DNA from 2 places in the Brachybacterium sp. AOP43-C2-M15 genome. Region 1 is predicted to be linked to the other one. Evidence: riboswitches for the same ligand, from Rfam matches in the RefSeq annotation. Region 1 holds a riboswitch; the other holds the start of a gene.
The links. Region 1 has a riboswitch for FMN ahead of pnuC (nicotinamide riboside transporter PnuC). Riboswitches for the same ligand answer to the same signal wherever they lie in the genome.
Positions count from the first base shown of each region.

Region 2: another riboswitch for FMN. It lies ahead of ribD (bifunctional diaminohydroxyphosphoribosylaminopyrimidine deaminase/5-amino-6-(5-phosphoribosylamino)uracil reductase RibD); the one in region 1 lies ahead of pnuC (nicotinamide riboside transporter PnuC).

Region 1 covers NZ_JBQSWB010000002.1:204,537-211,679, forward strand. Annotated here, with positions in the region: gene ACT3SP_RS02940 (SLC13 family permease) at 1-392, shown strand, start outside; gene ACT3SP_RS02945 (MFS transporter) at 406-1,701, opposite strand; gene fmt (methionyl-tRNA formyltransferase) at 1,700-2,683, shown strand; gene ACT3SP_RS02955 (RsmB/NOP family class I SAM-dependent RNA methyltransferase) at 2,680-4,290, shown strand; gene rpe (ribulose-phosphate 3-epimerase) at 4,287-4,973, shown strand; FMN riboswitch at 5,182-5,299, shown strand; gene pnuC (nicotinamide riboside transporter PnuC) at 5,388-6,095, shown strand; gene ACT3SP_RS02970 (hypothetical protein) at 6,154-6,426, shown strand; gene ACT3SP_RS02975 (phosphoribosyl-ATP diphosphatase) at 6,494-6,757, shown strand; gene hisG (ATP phosphoribosyltransferase) at 6,925-7,143, shown strand, end outside.
Region 2 covers NZ_JBQSWB010000001.1:407,300-414,442, reverse strand. Annotated here, with positions in the region: gene gyrB (DNA topoisomerase (ATP-hydrolyzing) subunit B) at 1-1,965, opposite strand, end outside; gene ribH (6,7-dimethyl-8-ribityllumazine synthase) at 2,391-2,894, opposite strand; gene ribB (3,4-dihydroxy-2-butanone-4-phosphate synthase) at 2,891-4,240, opposite strand; gene ACT3SP_RS01855 (riboflavin synthase) at 4,237-4,920, opposite strand; gene ribD (bifunctional diaminohydroxyphosphoribosylaminopyrimidine deaminase/5-amino-6-(5-phosphoribosylamino)uracil reductase RibD) at 4,934-5,998, opposite strand; FMN riboswitch at 6,123-6,252, opposite strand; gene ACT3SP_RS01845 (DciA family protein) at 6,393-7,001, opposite strand.

The DNA of each region.
Region 1 (7,143 bases):
CGGGACTGACCGAGTGGATCGGGGAGGTCACGGCGGGCGTGGGCGGCCTGCCGGTGGTGCTGATCGTCGCCATCGTCGCCGCGGGCGTCCTCTTCCTCACCGAGCTGACCTCGAACACCGCCACCGCCGCGACGTTCCTGCCCGTCGCCACCGCCGTGGCGGTGGGCATCGGGATCGATCCGATGCTCCTCGCGATCCCGGTCGCGATCGCCGCGACCTGTGCCTTCATGCTGCCGGTGGCCACACCCCCCAATGCGATCGCCTACGGCTCCGGCTACGTCACGATCCCGCAGATGGCCAAGGCCGGGCTGTGGCTGAACCTGATCGGGATCGTGCTGGTCACCGCCACCACGATGAGTCTCGCGGTGTGGGTGTTCGGCCTGGTCTACTGACGGCTCCGCCGCGTCACGCGCGTCCGCGCAGCGCCGCGACGACGAGCCCTGCCGAGAGCAGCGCGGCGGCGGCCACCACGGCGACCGTCGCGTCCCATCCGGAGCCCTCGTACACGAGACCGGTGGCCCAGCCGAGAACGCTCGAGCCCAGGTAGTAGGCCAGGTTGTAGAGCCCGGTCGCCTGCGACCGGGCGCCGTCGGCCCGCGCGCTCGCCCAGCCGCTCGCGATCGCGTGCGCGGCGAAGAAGCCCGCCGTCATCACCAGCAGCCCCAGCAGCACGAGCACCAGAGGACCCGCGAGGGTGAGCAGCAGCCCGGCGAGCATGACCCCCGTTCCCGCCAGCATCGTCGGCAGACGGCCGTGCCGGGCGGCGAGCCGCCCGGCGACCGGCGAGGAGACGGTGCCGCCGAGATAGGCGAGGAACACCATGCCCAGGAGGGCCGCGGGCACCAGGTAGGGCGGGGCCGTGAGATGGAAGGAGAGGTAGTTGTAGACCGAGACGAACCCGCCCATCATCAGGAAGGCGAAGGCGAACAGGGCAAGCTGTCCCGGGTCGCGCAGCGTGCGCAGGAGCCGACGCAGCGCGACCGCGGGCGAGCCGCGGCCCGTGGTCGGCACGAAGCGGCGCTCGGGCGGGGCCAGCAGCGCGAAGCTGGTGGCGGCGAGCGCGGCCAGCAGTGCCACCGCGGTCATGCCCATCCGCCAGCTGCCGAGGTCGGCGACCGGCGTGGCGAGCATCCGTCCGGCGAGCCCGCCCACCGTGGTCCCCGCCACGTACCAGCCGGCCGCGATCGACCGGGCGCGGTCGTCGACCTCCTCGGCGAGATAGGCCACGGCGAGGGCGGGCACGCCGCCCAGCGCCATTCCCTCGAGGAAGCGCAGCGCGAGCATCAGCTCGAAGGTCGGGGCCCAGGCGGAGACCAGCGCGAGCAGGGTCGCGGAGACCACGGCGATCACCATGGCGGGGCGGCGCCCGATCCGGTCCCCGACGAAGGACCAGGGCACCACGGCGAGCGCGAGGCCGCCGGTCGCGGCCGAGACGGTCAGGGCCGCTCCTTCGGCGCCGACCCCGAGGTCCGCGGCGATCAGCTGCAGCATGCCCTGCGGGGAGTAGATCTGCGCGAAGGAGGCGATCCCCGCGCAGACCAGCGCCACCAGCAGTCGCCGATAGCCGGGACTGCCGACCCGGTGCCCGGCCGGGCCCTGCTCGCGCATCAGCGGCGGTGGTGGGACGAGCAGCACATGCCGCCACTGTAGGACCTTCCCGCGCCGGACCGAGGCACGGCCCCCGTAGACTCGGACCATCATGCGACTGCTCTTCGCCGGCACCCCCGATGCCGCCCTTCCCTCCCTGCGCACCCTGCTCGACTCCCGCCACGAGGTCGTCGGCGTGCTCACCCGCGCCGACGCCCCCACCGGGCGCGGCCGGAAGCTCCGCCCCAGCCCCGTCAGGACTCTCGCCGAGGAGGAGGGCCTGCCCGTGCTCACCCCGGCCACGCTGCGCGAGGAGTCCGTCCAGCAGCAGATCCGGGACCTCGCTCCCGACGCCGCCCCCGTCGTCGCCTACGGCAACCTGGTGCCGCAGTCCGCGCTCGACATCCCCCGGCACGGCTGGGTGAACCTGCACTTCTCCCTGCTGCCCGAGTGGCGCGGCGCCGCCCCGGCCCAGCGGGCCGTGCTCGCCGGACAGCGGGAGACCGGGATGAGCGTGTTCCGTCTCGAGAAGGGCCTGGACACCGGGGACGTCCTGGCCTCTGCGACCACCGCGATCGGCGCGTTCGAGACCGCCGGGGAGCTGCTCGAACGGATGGCGGCCGACGGCGCCGACCTGCTGCTCTCCGTGCTCGACGCCCTCGAGGACGGCACCGCGGTCCCCGCTGCGCAGGACCACTCGCGCGCCACCCACGCCGCGAAGCTCACCCCCGCCGAGGCCCGTATCGACTGGACCCTGCCTGCCGACCAGGTCAGCGCCCATATCCGGGGCATGAGCCCGCAGCCCGGGGCATGGACCCTGCTGGGCGGCGACCGTGCCAAGATCCTCGGCGTGGAGCCCGCCCCCGAGCACGCCCCCCTCCCTCCGGGACGCATCGAGGCCACCAGGCGCCAGGTGCTCGTGGGCACGGGCACCGAGGTCATCGCCCTGTCCACCCTCGCCCCGGCCGGGAGGCGGCCGATGAGGGCCGCGGACTGGGCCCGCGGCGCGGCGCTCGACGCCGACGCCGCCTTCTCCACCGAGCAGCAGGACACCGAGCAGCAGGACATCGAGCAGCAGGACGGAGAGCGCGCATGAGCGAGGAGCGACGCGGCCGCGGCGGCCCCGACGGCGGGCGCCGCGGCAGGGACGGACAGGGCCGCGACCGCCGCGACGACCGCCGCGACGACCGGGGACGCACCCGATCGGGCTCCCGCGGCGAGGGAGGAGCCCGCCGCGGCTACTCCGCCTCCCGCCCCTCCGAGCGCTCCCGCCGCTCGACCCCCTCCCGCCGGGTCGCCTTCGAGGGCCTGCGGCTGGTCCGCGAGGAGGACTCCTACGCGAACCTGGTGCTCCCGCGCCTGCTGCGCAGCCACCGGGTCTCGGGCCGCGACGCCGCCTTCACCACCGAGCTGTTCTACGGCTCGCTGCGCGCCCAGGGCCGGCTCGACGCGATCCTCGCCGCCTGCGTGGACCGACCGCTGGAGGAGGTGGAGCCGGCCCTCGTGGACGTTCTGCGCCTGGGCGCCTATCAGCTCCTGGACATGACCGTGGCCCCGCACGCGGCGACCTCCGAGACCGTGGCCCTTGCCCGCGCAGAGGTCGGCGCCGGCGCCGCGAGCTTCGTCAACGCCGTGCTGCGACGGGTGGGGGAGAAGGACCTCGAGGAATGGATCGACGAGGTGGCGCCGGACCGTGAGAAGGACCCCATCGGCCACCTCGCCGTCGTCCACTCCCACCCGCGCTGGGTGGTGCGCGCCCTGTCCGACGCGCTGGCGGGGCACGGCCGCTCCCGCGAGGAGATCGACGAGCTGCTGGCCGCGCAGAACGCCGCTCCCGCGGTGTCGCTCGTGATGCGGCCGGGCCTGACCGACCTCGACGAGCTCATCGATCACGGCGGGAGCCAGGGGCGGCTGAGCATCTTCGCCGGGTCCTGGCCCTCGGGCGACCCCGGCGGCATGGACCTGGTCAAGCAGGGCCGCGTCGCCGTGCAGGACGAGGGCAGCCAGCTCGCCGCCCTGGCCCTCGCCCTCGGCGCCGACGAGCTCGTGCTCGCCGACGACGCCCATTGGCTCGACCTGTGCGCCGGCCCCGGCGGGAAGGCGGCGCTGCTGGGCGGGCTCACCGTGGACCATGATGCGGACCTGCTCGCCGTCGAGCTCCAGGACCACCGCACCGAGCTCGTGGAGCGCGCCGTCGCGACCCTGCGCGAGGCCGGATGCGAGATCGCCACCCGCACCGCGGACGGCACCGCGATCGGCACCGAGATGCCCGGACGCTTCTCCCGCGTCCTGGTCGACGTCCCCTGCTCGGGGCTGGGCGCCCTGCGTCGTCGGCCCGAGGCTCGCTGGCGCCGCACCCCCGGCGACATCGGCCAGCTCACCGGCATCCAGCGAGGACTGCTCGCCTCCGCCCTGGACGCCGCGGCACCCGGTGGCGTCGTCGCCTACGTGACCTGCTCCCCGCACCTGGCCGAGACGCGCCTGGTCGTGGCCGACGTGCTGAAGACCCGCGAGGACGTCGAGCAGCTCGACGCCCGGGGCCCCGTCCGTGCCGGGGTCCTGTCCTCCCGTCAGCAGGACCTCGAGCTGGGAGAGGGGCCCGCCGTGCAGCTGTGGCCCCACGTGCACGGCACCGACGCGATGTACATCCACCTGCTGCGCAGGCAGCCCGCTCCCACCGAGGAAGGAACCCCGACGGCATGAACACCCCGTACTCGACCGACGGACACTACATCCACCCCAGCATCCTCGACGCGGACTTCATGTCCATCGGCACCGAGCTGGACCGGATCTCCACCGCCGACAGCGTCCATGTCGACGTGATGGACAACCACTTCGTGCCCAACCTGACCTTCGGCCCGTCGATGGTCGAGCAGATCGTCGAGCGCAGTCCGATCCCGGTGGACGCCCACCTCATGATCGACGAGGCCGACACCCGGGCCCCCGCCTTCGCGGAGGCCGGGGCCTCCTCGGTGACCTTCCACCTCGAGGCCGCGCGGGCACCGGTGAAGCTCGCGCGCGACCTGCGCCGCAAGAACACCCAGGTCGGGGTCGCCCTGCGCCCGGCGACCGCCGTCGAGCCGATCCTCGACATCATCGGCGAGTTCGACATGCTGCTGATCATGACCGTCGAGCCGGGATTCGGCGGGCAGAGCTTCCTGGAGACCATGCTCCCCAAGATCCGCCGCGCCCGGGCCGCGATCGGCGAGGCGAACCTCGAGGTGTCGATCCAGGTCGACGGCGGTGTGAGCCGCGAGACCATCGAGCGCTGCGCGGAGGCCGGGGCGAACATCTTCGTCGCCGGCTCCGCGATCTACCGCGCCCAGGACGCGGCCGAGGAGATCTCCGCCCTGCGCGCACTCGCCCAGGAGCACGCCCCGCACTGATCGCGCGCGCCCCGCACCGCTCAGCGCGGCACGGACCTGCGCAGCGTCGTTCCCTGCACGATCGTTCCCTGCAGGATCGTTCCGTGCAGCATCGAGCCGCGCCGCGTTCCACGCTGGCGCCCCCGAGGTCGTGACGACCTCGTCACCCTCGTTCATCCGGGAACCGGTGTCGGGGTGCGCGGACTAGGATGGTGCGGTCACGACCAGTGACGTGCTCCGGGGTCGGTGGAAGTCCGAGCCGGCGGTGACAGTCCGCGACCCGCATCTGCGGTGGAGCCGGTGGAAATCCGGCACCGACAGTACAGCCTGGATGAGAGGCGCACGTCCTGCAGGTCCTCGGGGCGCTCCGCGCGTCGACGCCCTGCCGGAACCCTTTTCCCCGGAGCCACTGCATCCGACGGAGAAAGGACCGACATGGACTTCCTGCAGTGGCTCTTCGACGCGCGAATCGACTTCGCGGGCGGACAGTTCCTCCTTCTGCGCGAGGTGCTGGGCAACGTCTTCGGACTGCTCAGCGCCCTCGGCGGCATGCGACGCAAGGTCTGGGCCTGGCCCATCGGCATCGTCGGCAACCTGCTGCTGCTGACCGTGTTCATGGGCACCGTGTTCGGCAATCCGAATTCCGTGGACCTCCTGGGACAGGCCGGACGACAGGTGATGTTCATCGCCACCAGCATCTACGGCTGGGTGCGATGGCGGCAGGCCAGGAACGCGGGCGGCACCGCCGTGGAACCCGAATGGGCCTCCTGGGGCACCCGCGCCCTGCTCCTGGTGGTCCTGGTCGGCGGCACCGCCGCTCTCACGCCCCTGTTCCGTGCGCTCGGCTCCTACGAGCCCGTCTGGGCCGACGCCTGGATCTTCATGGGCAGCCTGCTGGCGACCTTCGGGATGGCCAAGGGATGGGTCGAGTTCTGGCTGATCTGGGTGGCCGTGGACATCGTGGGCGTGCCGCTGCTGTGGAGCGCGGGGTACTACGCGAGCGCACTGATGTACCTGTTCTACGGCGGATTCACGCTGGTGGGCTTCTTCGTGTGGTGGCGGGTGCGCAGCCGCCGCGACGTCGAGGAGCAGCGGGTGACGGTCGAGACCGCGCACCTGGACCCGACGATCCGTCGCGAGTGATGCCCCGCGATGCCCCGGAACGGACCCCCGGCCGCGCACCGGCAGGTACAAAGGAAGGATGAACCTCTTCCGGAACCCCTGGGCCGTCGTCCTGCTGATCGTGCTCGTCCTCGTCGTCCTGGCGGTGATCGTCGGCATCGGCGTCGCCATCGGACTGCTCGTGCGCCGCAGGTCGCCGGAGGGATCGCCCTCGGCGCCGCCGCAGGGCGCGGGACCGTCGCAGGGCACGGGACCGTCGCAGAGCGCGGGGCAGGCGGAGCCCACGGGACAGGCGGAGGGCGCCGGGCAGGCGGAGGGCACCGGACTGGACGAGGATCGCCCCTCACCGTGATCATGATCCTGCTCCCGTCCGCGAGACGAGGGGACCAGGCCGCGCGATCGACGAGTACCCTGGCGGCGTGAAGGATTTCGAAGCGCTGTTCGCCGAGCTCACCGAGAAGGCCCGCACCCGCCCCGCAGGGTCGGGCACCGTCGCGGAGCTCGATGCGGGCGTCCATCAGATCGGCAAGAAGATCGTGGAGGAGGCCGCCGAGGTGTGGATGGCCTGCGAGCACGAGTCCACGGACGAGGCCGCGACGGAGATCAGCCAGCTCCTGTACCACCTCCAGGTGATGATGATCGCCAAGGACATCTCCCTCGAGGACGTCTACCGTCGGCTCTGAGCCAGGCCGTCCAGCATCCTGGATCCCGCCCGCGTCGCCGTGCCGCCCGCCGGCGCGTCAGCCCTCCCGGTCCCGTCCGAGGTCTCCGCTCCGGCGGTGCCGGCGTCCCGACCGTCCCTGACCTGTCCCACCCGTCTCGTGGCCGCTCCGGCGGCCGAGGAGGATCCGTGCTCCGCATCGCCGTCCCCAACAAGGGGGCTCTGTCCGAGCCCGCCGCCGATCTGCTGCAGGAGGCCGGCTACCGCCGCCGCGGCACGGCCAAGGAGCTCGTCGTGGTCGACGAGGAGAACGGCGTGGAGCTGTTCCATCTGCGTCCGCGCGACATCGCGGTCTACGTGGGCTCGGGCACCGTGGACGTCGGCATCACCGGCCAGGACATGCTCCTG
Region 2 (7,143 bases), on a different contig from region 1:
CATGGTGGTGGACTGGAGCTCCTTCCAGTCCATCTCGCCCAGACCCTTGTAGCGCTGGATCCCGTTGTCCTTGGGCATCCGACGGCCGGCCGAGCGGCCCGCCTCCATGCGCTCGTTGCGCTCCTCGTCGCTGAACACGTACTCGTGCGGGGCGTTGGACCACTTCAGGCGGTACAGCGGCGGCATCGCGATGAACACGTGGCCGAGCTCGATGAGCGGGCGCATGTAGCGGAACAGCAGCGTGAGCAGCAGGGTGCAGATGTGCTGGCCGTCCACGTCGGCATCGGCCATCAGGATGATCTTGTGATAGCGCAGCTTGGTGGCGTCGAAGTCCTCGCCGATCCCGGTGCCGAAGGCGGTGATCAGGGAGCGGACCTCCTGGTTGTCCAGGGCACGGTCCAGTCGCGCCTTCTCGACGTTGAGGATCTTGCCGCGGATGGGGAGGATCGCCTGGGTGCGCGGCTCCCGGCCGGAGACGGCGGAGCCGCCCGCGGAGTCGCCCTCGACGATGAAGATCTCGCACTCGCCGGGGTTGCGGGAGGCGCAGTCGCGCAGCTTGCCGGGCATGCCGCCGGTCTCCAGGGGGGACTTGCGGCGGGTGGCGTCGCGGGCCTTGCGAGCCGCTTCCCGGGCCGCCGCGGCGGCCTGTCCCTTGAGCACGATGGCCTTCGCCTCGGAGGGGTGGGAGACGAACCAGTCCTGCAGCTGATCGGTCATCACCTTGACCATGAAGGTGCGGGCGATGGTGTTGCCGAGCTTGGTCTTCGTCTGCCCCTCGAACTGGGGCTCGCCGAGCTTCACCGAGACCACCGCGGTCAGGCCCTCGCGGATGTCCTCGCCGGTGAGGTTGGCGTCCTTCTCCTTGAGCAGGCCCTGGGCGCGCCCGTAGCGGTTGACGATCGAGGTCAGCGAGGAGCGGAAGCCCTCCTCGTGGGTGCCGCCCTCATGGGTGTTGATCGTGTTCGCGTAGGTGTGCACCGACTCCGAGTAGGCGCCGGTCCACTGCATGGCGACCTCGACGGAGATGTGCGCCTCGGTGTCCTCGGACTCGAAGGAGATGATGTCGGGGTGGATCACCTCGGCCCGCTTGGCCGTGTTGATGAACTCGACGAAGTCCTGCAGGCCGCGCTCGTAGTGGTAGGAGACGGTGCGGGGGCCGTCGTCCTTCTCGGCGCCCTCCGCCTCGAGCTCGACGTCGACCAGGTCCTCGTCCTCGGCGTCGGACGCCTCGGGGACGCGCTCGTCGGTCAGCGAGATGCGCAGGCCCTTGTTGAGGAAGGCCATCTGCTGGAACCGCTTGCGGAGGGTCTCGAAGTCGTAGTCCGTCGTATCGAAGATCTCGTCGTCGGCCCAGAAGGTGATGGTGGTGCCGGTCTCGTCGGTCTCCTCGCCCTTGACGAGCTCGGCCTCGGGCACGCCGCGGGAGTAGGCCTGGCGCCAGACATGGCCCTGGCGGCGGATCTCGACCTCCATGCGGATGGAGAGGGCGTTGACCACGGAGGAGCCCACGCCGTGCAGACCGCCGGAGACGGCATAGCCGCCGCCGCCGAACTTGCCGCCGGCGTGCAGCACCGTGAGCACCAGCTCGACGGCGGGCTTGCCCTCGGTGGGGTGCATGTCCACGGGGATGCCGCGGGCATGGTCGATGCAGCGCACGCCGCCGTCGGCCAGCAGCGTGACCTCGATCGTGTCGCCGTGGCCGGCCATGGCCTCGTCCACCGAGTTGTCGACGATCTCCTGGACCATGTGGTGCAGGCCGCGCTCCCCGGTGGAGCCGATGTACATGCCGGGGCGCTTGCGGACCGCCTCGAGGCCCTCGAGGACGGTGATGTCCGAGGCCTCGTAGTGCTCGGGGGCGTGCGCCGCGCGCTCACCGGCGGTGGTGGCCGTCGCGGGATCCGCCGCCTCCTGTGTCGCACCGGGCGACGGGTCCGGGACACCCTGGGGTGCGTCCTGGTCGGGCATGGGGCGGTCGCTGTCGCTCACCTGATGTGGCTCCTCGCAGTCCTGGGTCCCCCGTTCGGAAGTGCGTCGGGGGTGGTTCGGGGGTCCCTCGCGGAGGACGATCCCCAGCTCAGCACGCAGGCGGCCCACGGAGGTGCCTCGCGCGCGCACGCGCGAGCAGCACTCGCAGGCCACAGCGATCGAGCCGGGCGCATCGAAGTCCACGAGGACGTCGGTGGACGTCGGCCGAACCCCCATGATTCTAGCGGACAACCGCCCTCGAACCTATTCTCCCCGGCGATTCTGTGGACGACGCGACCCGGAGCGGCCCCTGGACGCCCCGGAACCGGCTCGTCCTCGGGCTCGGGGGCCGACCGACGGGGGCCGGTACCCCTCCCGGGGTGCTCGCGCGGCACAGGCGCATCTGGCGTCCCGGCGGTCCGGTCTCAGTCCCGGGGGCCGGGCGAGGCCTGCGGGCGGCCGAGTCCGGCGAGCACCTCCGCCGTGGCCAGTGCGGCCGCGGCGGCCTCGTGCCCCTTGTCCTCGACGGAGCCCGGAAGCCCGGCCCGATCAAGAGCCTGCTGATCATCATCGCAGGTGAGGAGCCCGAATCCGAGAGGCACGCCGTGATCGAGAGCGACCCGGGAGAGACCGTCGGTCGCCGCCTGGCACACGTACTCGAAGTGGGGCGTGCCGCCCCGGACGACCACGCCGAGGGCGATCACGGCGTCGTGGTCCCGGGCCAGGCGGTCCGCGACCACGGGCAGCTCGAAGGATCCCGGGACCCGCACCAGGCGCGGGTGCTCGACGCCGGCCTCCCGGCAGGCACGCAGGGCGCCGTCGATCAGTCCGTCCATGACCTGCTGGTGCCAGGAGGCCGCGACGATCGCGACCCGGGCGTGGGGCAGCTGCGGGAGGGTGGTGGTGTCGGGGCGTCCGTGTCCGCTCATGGGAGGGATCCTTCCGTGGTGATCGTGGTGGGGGCGTCGAGGGGGCGGGTGGGATCGGCGACGACGGCGTCCGGCAGTCCGCTCAGGTGGTGGCCGAGCCGGTCGCGCTTGGTGGTGAGATAGGCGAGGTTCTCGAGGGTGGGGTGGGTCGTCAGCGGACGCGTGGAGACCACGTCGACGCCGCCGGCGCGCAGGGCGGCGGCCTTGTCCGGGTTGTGGGTGAGCAGCTCGATGCCGCCGACCCCGAGATGCGCCAGGATCCGCGGGACCACCGCGTAGGAGCGGGCGTCGACGGGCAGGCCCAGGTCGAGGTTCGCCTCGACGGTGTCGCGCCCCGCGTCCTGCAGGGCGTAGGCGCGCAGCTTCTCGAGCAGGCCGATGCCGCGCCCCTCGTGACCGCGCAGGAGGATCAGGAGACCGCGCCCCGCCTGGTCGATCCGGGTCAGGGACTCCTCGAGCTGCGGGCCGCAGTCGCAGCGCCGGCTGCCCAGGACGTCCCCGGTCACGCACTCGGAGTGCACGCGGGCGAGCACCGGCTCGGCGCCGGTCAGATCACCGCGGGTGAGGACCAGGTGCTCCGCCCCTCCCTCCCGCACGGCGAGGGCCCGGAACGTGCCGTGGCGGGTGGGGAGCTCGACGGGCGCCGTGACCTGCAGCGGCGCCGGCTCCTCGCCGGCGGTCCGATCGACGGTCCCGGTCCGGTCAGCGCCGGGCACCGACGCCTCCTGCGCGCCGGCGAGCCGATGCCGCACGAGCTGCTCGATGGAGATCATCGCCAGGCCGTGCTCGTCGGCGAAGTCGCGCAGGGCAGGACCTCGGCGCATGGTGCCGTCGTCGTGGACCAGCTCCACGATCATCCCCACGGCCGGGAGGCCGGCGAGGCGCGTGAGGTCGACGGCGGCCTCGGTGTGGCCGCGCCGCTCGAGCACGCCGCCGGGGCGGGCGCGCAGCGGCAGCACGTGGCCGGGGCGGATGAGGTCCTCCGGACCGGTCCGTTCCGCGGCGAGCACCCGCAGGGTACGGGCGCGGTCGGCTGCGCTGATCCCGGTGGTGACGCCGCTCGCGGCGTCGACGCTCACCGTGTACGCGGTGCGCAGCGGGTCTGCGCTCTCGGCCACCATGAGCGGCAGCCGCAGGTCGTCGGCCCGCTCGGTGCTCATCGGGGCGCAGAGCAGGCCGCTCGAGTGGCGCACCGCGAAGGCGACCTGGGCGTCGGTGGCGGTGGCGGCGGCGAGGATCAGGTCGCCCTCGTTCTCGCGGTCCTCGTCGTCGACCACCACCACGGGGCGACCGGCTGCGAGCGCGTCGAGGGCGTCGGTGACGACGTCCAGGCGCAGCCCGCTCATCGCCCTGCCTCCGTGGTTGCTGCCTCCGTGGATGCTGCGTCCGGCTGCACCGCACCGGCGGCCGCCAGGTGCGGGGCGGTGAGCTTCTCGACGTACTTGGCCAGCACGTCCACCTCCAGGTTGACCCGGTCTCCCGCGCCGCGCCGGCCGAGGGTGGTGCGGGCGAGGGTCTCGGGGATCAGCCCGATGGTCGCGATCCGCTCCTCGAGCGAGGCCACGGTGAGGCTCACCCCGTCCACGGCGAGGGATCCCTTGGGCACCACGTAGCGGGCGAGGCCCCGCGGATCCTCGTCGTCGGTGGGCAGCTCGAGGCGCAGCAGGGTGGTGCCGGGCAGCTCCTCGCGCTCGAGGATCCTCCCGACCGCGTCCACGTGACCCTGGACGATGTGACCGTCCAGGCGGGCGTCGGCCCGTACGGAGCGCTCGAGGTTCACGCGGTCGCCGGGGGCGAGGGCGCCGAGCGTGGTCGCGGCGAGGGTGGTGTCGATGACGTCGGCGCTCCACAGCTCCCCGTCGACGGCGGCGACGGTGAGGCAGCAGCCGTCGACCGCGATGGAGTCGCCGAGGGAGGTGCCCTCGAGCACGTGCGGGGAGCGGAGCCGCAGGCGCGTGGCGCCGTCATCGGGCGAGGTGGTGAGCTGCTCGACGGTGCCGAGCTCTTCGATGATGCCGGTGAACATGGTGCCTTCCGGGTCAGGCGGCGCGCGGCCGCAGGGTGAGGCGGAGGTCGGTGCGACCGTCCGCGGAGGTGAGCGGGGTGACGTCCGCCAGGTCCAGGTCGAGGCGGTCGGCGAGGGTGGAGATGCCGAGATCGCCGATCCCCGCAGGGCCGGTGCCGAGCAGGGTCGGGGCGAGATGGACGATCAGCTCGTCGACCGCGCCGGCCGCGAGGAAGCCCGCCGCCAGCGTGGGACCGCCTTCGAGCAGGACATGGCGCAGTCCGCGGTCGAACAGGGCGGCGAGAGCGATCTCCGGGTCCCGGGTCCGCAGCACGATCGCCTCGCCGGCACCCTCGAGGGCGGGCAGGGCGGGGGCCCCTCCCGTGCCCATGACCGCGCGGACGGGCTGGCGTGGGTGGAGGGTGCCGTCGGGCCGACGGGCGGTCAGGCTCGGTCGATCGGTGCGGGCCGTGCCGGTGCCGACCAGGACGGCGTCGCAGGTGGTGCGCAGGAGGTGGACCTCCTCGCGGGCGGCGGGGCCGGTGATCCAGCGACTGCTGCCGTCGGCCGCCGCGGCGCGCCCGTCGAGGGTGAGGGCGAGCTTCGCGGTGACCAGGGGGCGGTCGCGGACGAGGCCGTGCTCCCATCCGCGGTTCAGCGCGGCGGCCGCGGCGGCGAGATCCTCGGGAACGTCCGTCTCCACCTCGATCCCGGCGGCGCGGAGGTGCTCGATCCCTCCTGCGGCCTCCGGGTTCGGATCCTCGCGGCCGACGACGACACGACGCACTCCGGCCCGGATCAGGGCGTCCGCACAGGGTGGGGTACGTCCGTGGTGGGTGCAGGGCTCGAGGGTCACCACGGCCGTGGCCCCGGCCAGGGTTCCGCTGAGGTCCCCGTCGGCGCCGGAGAGTGCGCAGGTCAGTGCCGCGGCCTCGGCGTGCGGTGTGCCCGCGCCGCGGTGGTGCCCCTCGGCCAGCACCCGGCCGTCCGCCCCCAGCAGCACGCAGCCCACGCGCGGGTTCGGTCCGTGAGGCACCGCGGGATCGGCCGCGATCACGAGAGCGCGGCGCAGCGCCTCGTGCTCGATCCTGCTCAGCATGGTCTCTCCTCCGGTCCGCAGCTCGCGGTCCGGAGAGAGGGAGGGGTCACGGGGACGGCGTCACTCGGGGTGCCGGCGGAGAGCGCACACAGGGTGCGCCGACCAGGGCCGTCCGAGGACGACGTCGCGTGCGCTTCCCATCCGGACTCTCACCGTCGGTCCAGGAGTTCCACCTGGTCAGCCGAGGGCCAGAGGCCATCGGGTCGCGGACTGTCACCGCCGGCTCGGAATTTCACCGACCCCAGTGCACGCGAGCTCTTCAGCTCGTCGACGACCACGGTAGCAGGAGGGCCGGGGACTGTGACGGACTGTGTCCGCTCGTCCCTCGCAGTTCGTCGATCAGCCCCTGCACCCCACGCCGATCTCCTCCCGCTCGTCCCTCGCAGTTCGTCGATCAGCCGTAGGTGTCGCGGGGGCCGCGCCAGGTGACGGTGCGCCGACCCTTCTTCCAGCTGCGCTCGGCGGCGGCCGGGCCGGTGACCTTGAGCTCGGAGACCACGTGCGAGCCGACGTGCTCCTCGATGGTGGTGATCAGCTGCGGGGTGAGCATCCGCAGCTGCGAGGCCCAGGCGGAGGAGGAAGCGCTGACCACCAGCACTCCCTCCTCGAAGGAGACGGGTCGGCAATGGGTCGCGAGCCGCTCTCCCACGATCTCCTCCCACTCCTCCAGCACCCGCCCGGTGTTCATCCCGGCATTCCATCCGAGGTTCCCGAGCACCTTCTTGAGCACCAGATCGATCCCCTGCGGATCGCGGGGATCGGGGCGCGATCCGGAGTAGCCGGGCGCGCGACCCGATCGATCGCGCACGTCGCGAGCCTGCGTCTTCGCCGAGATGGGGAACAGTCCCCGGTCGCGGGCCGCGGCGCGGGAGCGGTTCACGGTGCGCCGGGCGAGCTCGAAGGGATCCGGGGCCTCGGGCAGCTCGGGCGGGTCGAAGAGCGGCTCCGGGGCGGGGACCGCATCGGACCTCCGCAGGTCGTGCTCGGCGACATCGGGCCGCACCGTCCCCCTCCGCGGCGCCGCCCCCTGCCGCAGCTGCGCGGCCGGCTGCGGCGCCTCCGCGCCCGCGGGCACGTCTGCCCCTGCTCCGGACCAGGTCGAGAGGCCGTAGGGGTTCGCGAGGCGCGGCCGCCCGGGACCGGTG